One region of the Chromobacterium sp. FG22 genome, then DNA from elsewhere that is predicted to be linked to it. Evidence: riboswitches for the same ligand, from Rfam matches in the RefSeq annotation. Region 1 holds a riboswitch; the other holds the start of a gene.
What was found. Region 1 has a riboswitch for cobalamin ahead of ACODSD_RS13475 (HoxN/HupN/NixA family nickel/cobalt transporter). Riboswitches for the same ligand answer to the same signal wherever they lie in the genome.
Positions count from the first base shown of each region.

Region 2: it holds a riboswitch for cobalamin, as region 1 does, so the genes downstream of both, ACODSD_RS08845 (TonB-dependent receptor domain-containing protein) here and ACODSD_RS13475 (HoxN/HupN/NixA family nickel/cobalt transporter) in region 1, are expected to answer to the same signal.

Region 1 covers NZ_JBMDJX010000012.1:51,673-53,869, forward strand. The annotation lists gene ACODSD_RS13470 ((2Fe-2S) ferredoxin domain-containing protein) at 1-211, opposite strand, end outside; gene ACODSD_RS13475 (HoxN/HupN/NixA family nickel/cobalt transporter) at 208-1,254, opposite strand; cobalamin riboswitch at 1,363-1,544, opposite strand; gene cobD (threonine-phosphate decarboxylase CobD) at 1,652-2,197, opposite strand, start outside.
Region 2 covers NZ_JBMDJX010000007.1:14,912-17,108, reverse strand. The annotation lists gene ACODSD_RS08845 (TonB-dependent receptor domain-containing protein) at 1-1,068, opposite strand, end outside; cobalamin riboswitch at 1,250-1,494, opposite strand; gene cobT (nicotinate-nucleotide--dimethylbenzimidazole phosphoribosyltransferase) at 1,644-2,197, shown strand, end outside.

The sequences.
Region 1 (2,197 bases):
CCTTGCGGTACCAGACCCCGTCCGGATACACCACCATCACCGGGCCTTCCTTGCACACGGCGAAGCAGTGGCTGCGGGTGCGCTTGGCGCGCAGGCCTTCGCAAGCGTCTATGCTGCGGCCCAGGTGCAGGAACATCGCTTCCGAACCCTGGCCGTCCGGCGTGCAGCGCGGGCCGGTGCACATCAGCACGTGTTTGTCGTGGGTTCTCATCGCGCCTCCGGCGTCAGTTGGTCAAAACGCTTCCATTTATAAATGGCGGCGGAGGCAAGCCACGTCAGCAGGAACACGCCGATGACGAAGTAGCCGAAATGAGCCAGATCGTCGTTGAGCGCTGAGATCAGGTCCCAGAAGCCGCCGGTGAGCTGCAGCTTGTCCGCCAGCAGGCCCAGTCCCTCCAGCCCGCCAATGCCGACGGCGACGAGAACGGAAACGAAGGTGATGGTCAGGTTGTACCAGAGCTTGCGCACCGGATTGACGAAGGCCCAGCCGTAGACTTCCACCATCATCATGCTGTCCAGCGTGTCCACCAGCGCCATGCCGGCGGCGAACAGCGCCGGGAACACCATGATGTGCCACAGCGCCACGCCGTTGGCGCTTTGCGAGGTGGCGATGGCGAACAGGCCGATTTCAGTGGCGGTGTCGAAACCCAGGCCGAACAAAAAGCCGATGGGCAACATATGCCAGCTCTTGGTCACCATGCGAAACAAGGGCTTGAGCAGGCGCGCGATCAGGCCGCGGTTGTTCAGCAGCAGATTCAGCTGCTCGTCGCAAATGGCCTCGCCGGCGCGGGCGCGGCGGAAAGCGCCCCATACCGCGCGCAAGGAAGACAGATTGATCAGCGCCAGCGTCAGCAGAAAGAAGGCCGACACGCTGGTGCCGATGACGCCGCCTATCTCCTTGAAGCCGGCGACGCGGCTTTGCAGCGCGCTGGCGGCGAACACGATCAGGGCGACGGCGATGACCACCACCGCGGAGTGGCCGGCGGAGAAGAACAGGCCCACCGCCGACGGACGGCGGCCTTCCTGCATCAGCTTGCGCACGGTGTTGTCGATGGCGGCGATGTGATCGGCGTCCACCGCGTGGCGCAGGCCGAACAGATAGGCGAGCAGGGCGGTGGCGAGTTGGGCCGGATGATCGGCGAAGGCGGCGAAAGCCCAGGCCCAGGCCAGCAGATTGGCCAGGATCAGCCCGGCGAGTATCGGCGCGTGCTGCGCCAGACGGCGGCCGGCGGACGGCGCGGTGGATGAATGCATGGTGCCCTCGGAGACGATTTCCGTCGCGCAAACGAGGGCACAGGTCGCCGAGTGTTCATGAGCGGCGCATGTGCGTATCCCCCGGTACACCCCGCCCGGTTTCTGCTTGCGTCGACACGTATGACGGCCGGTCTCCTGGCTCGCGCGTCGCCGTCCGGCGCCGCCTTCCCGGCCCGTTTAGGGGCCAGTGGCTTTAGGCGTGGACTCTGCGCTTACAGTTGCGGGGGCAGCCGCGGTCTTGCACCGCGTTCCCGTTTCACCCTCTGAGAACCTGTTTACGAGCTGCCGCGCGTCTTGGCTGGCGAGCTCGCACACAGGTTTTTGGGGCACCGTCATGATGGGGTCGGATGATACGTGACAAAAACCAGGCTGTGAACAGCTGGCGTTTTGATTTTAATTACAATCGCCGCCAATCCGCCAAGGCCTGCTCCAGCCGCGCCCAGTCCTGTTCGCCGCTAGGCAGGCCAAAGCGCAAGCTGGGCAGGGACTCGAAATAACGGCTCAAGATGCCGCGCCCCGCCAGATGTCGATGCAAGGGCAGGCTGGCCTCGCCGGGAACCCACTGGAACAGTTCGCAGCCGCCGGCCGGGGCGAGCCCGTGCCGCTCCAGACAGTTCCGCAGCCGCGCGCTATCGCGCAGCAGCTGGCTCCTCATGGATTGCTGCCACGCGGTGTCGCCAAGCGCCAGCGTCACCGCTTCGCGCGCGGGCCCGGCCATGGCCCAGGGCCCCAGTTCCTCGGCCAGCGCTTGAAGCAGCGCGGCCTGGGCGAACACGAAACCGGCGCGCGCGCCGGCCAGGCCGAAGAATTTGCCGACCGAGCGCAGCACGATCAGGCCCGGCTTGCCGATATGGGGGAGCATGCTGTCCCGCGGCGACGCATCCAGAAACGCTTCGTCGACCAGCAGCCAGCCGCCGCGTTCCGCCAGCCTTTGCCGCCAGTC
Region 2 (2,197 bases), on a different contig from region 1:
ATTGGTGGTGCGGGTGTTTTTGGTATAGATACCATCGCTAGCGATTTTCTGGTCCAAATGGGAGGCGCCCAAAATAAATACGCCAACCTTGGTATTCAAGTCGTTCTGCCATTGCCATTCGTTCTGCGTTGTCTGAAAAAAGCTGGCACGTCGATCGAAATTGCCGTTATGAAACTCCTCGGACTTGTCCTGACTGCGGGCAAAACGCAGAGTGCTTGTCCAGACATCGTTGAAACGATTTTTTGATTCAACGCTCTGCCCAGTCAGGCGCGACTTGGAGCGATCCTGCCCCTTCCACGCACTGGTATAGTCAATGTCAGCCTCCGCAAAGGTCTGGAATAGACGCACAGTCAAATCATGGCCCGGCAACAAGGTCTGCGTCAGGCTAGCGGCATAGCTATCATTGCGATACCCATCGTTGTCCGGGTTGTAGTAATACGTGTTGCGTGAATTCGTCGCCGAAAAACCATCGGACTGAGCGTGCGACAACTGCAGGCTATAAGCGGTATTTCCCGACTTCCCCGCTACGCCGGCGCTTAGCTTGCCGGTGCCTCGGCTGCCAAACTCCACCCCCGCGTTCCATCGCGGCTCGCCCTCGCCTTTACGAGTGAAGATCTGAATCACCCCGCCGATGGCGTCTGCGCCGTATAAACTGGACGCAGGCCCGCGCAGAATTTCAATGCGCTCGATCTGGGCCAATGGAATATTCTGAATCGTCGTGGTACCGAGCGTGGCGGAATAAATTCGCACGCCGTCCACCAGCACCACCGTATGGCTATCCTTGTTGCCACGGATATAGATGCTGCTGGCGCTGCCTGGGCCGCCATTGCTGGCGATAGAAACAGCCGCTTGACGCGACAACACTTGTTGCAGGGTTTGCGCCCCGCTTTCTTCGATTTCCTCGCGCGTGATCACGGTCGCATCGGCTAGCGTGCGCGACAGCGGTTGCGCCACACGGCCCGCCGTCACCACTACCGGATCCCCGGCGAACTCGGGCACATTGGCGGCATAGGCCTGGCCGGCGCAGGCCAGCGAGACCAGCAAGGCGCATTGTTGGGGTTTGAACATGAAACACACTCCACATGGAATCTGGCCGCCAGGGCGGCATGGTTAGGAAGAGTGCGAAGAAGGCATGAAAAGGGGGACGCCGCGGCAGGACGCCGGGCCGTCTGTCGGATCGCCTCCCCGCGATACTCCAGTGCGGCCGCCTTCCGGGCGGCCATTGGGCGGGCGCGAGTGTGGTTTCCATGATCGCGCATGCCAGCAGGCCGGTCTCCGGGCTCGGCCTTGCGGCGATGCGCCTTCCCATCCGATGGACAGTGGCCCTTGCATCGCCTGGGCGTTGAGGTTCAACGTCTCGCGCGTCGAGCGCGACTCGGTTGAACCTCTTCACACGCCAGGCCTTACCGTTGCGGGGGCAGCGCCGGTCTTGCACCGGCTTCCCGTTTCATCCGCGGCGCTTGAGCCGCGGACACCTGCTAGGTTCCGGATTATACCGGAGAGCATCCCGACGGGATGGCGCCAAAAGAAATATGTTTAGTTAGGATCAAATCGTCCACCGGCTGCGGGTTGCCCCGGTGGCGGGCTATCGCTTAAAGTCGCCGCTGAATCACTCTCTCATCCAGGCTGGAGTTGGCCATCTCATGACATTCATCGATACCTTTCGCTCACCCGATTTCGCCGCCTACCAGGCCGCCCGCGCCCGCCAGGCCACACTCACCAAGCCGGCGGGCAGCCTGGGCAGGCTGGAAGAGCTGGCCTGCCGCTTCGCCGCCTGGCAGGGCAAGGTCTGCCCGGACGCGCTGCGGCCGGCGATCACGGTATTCGCCGGCGATCACGGCGTGACGGCGGAAGGCGTGTCCGCCTATCCCTCGGTGGTGACCGGCGAAATGGTGCGCAATTTCGCCAATGGCGGCGCGGCCATCTGCGTGTTGGCGCAAAGCCTGGATGCCAGGCTGGAGGTGGTGGACGCCGGCGTGCTCAGCGACGTCTCCGCGCTGCCCATCGTCCACGCCAAAGTGCGGGCCGGCACCGGCAATCTGGCCAGGGAGGCCGCAATGACGCCGGCACAGGCGGAGGCCGCGCTGGAAGTGGGCCGCCTGGCCGCGCGCCGCGCGCTGGACGGCGGCGCCAATTTGCTGATCGCCGGCGACATGGGCATCGGCAACACCACCGCGTCCGCCGCGCTGATCTGCCG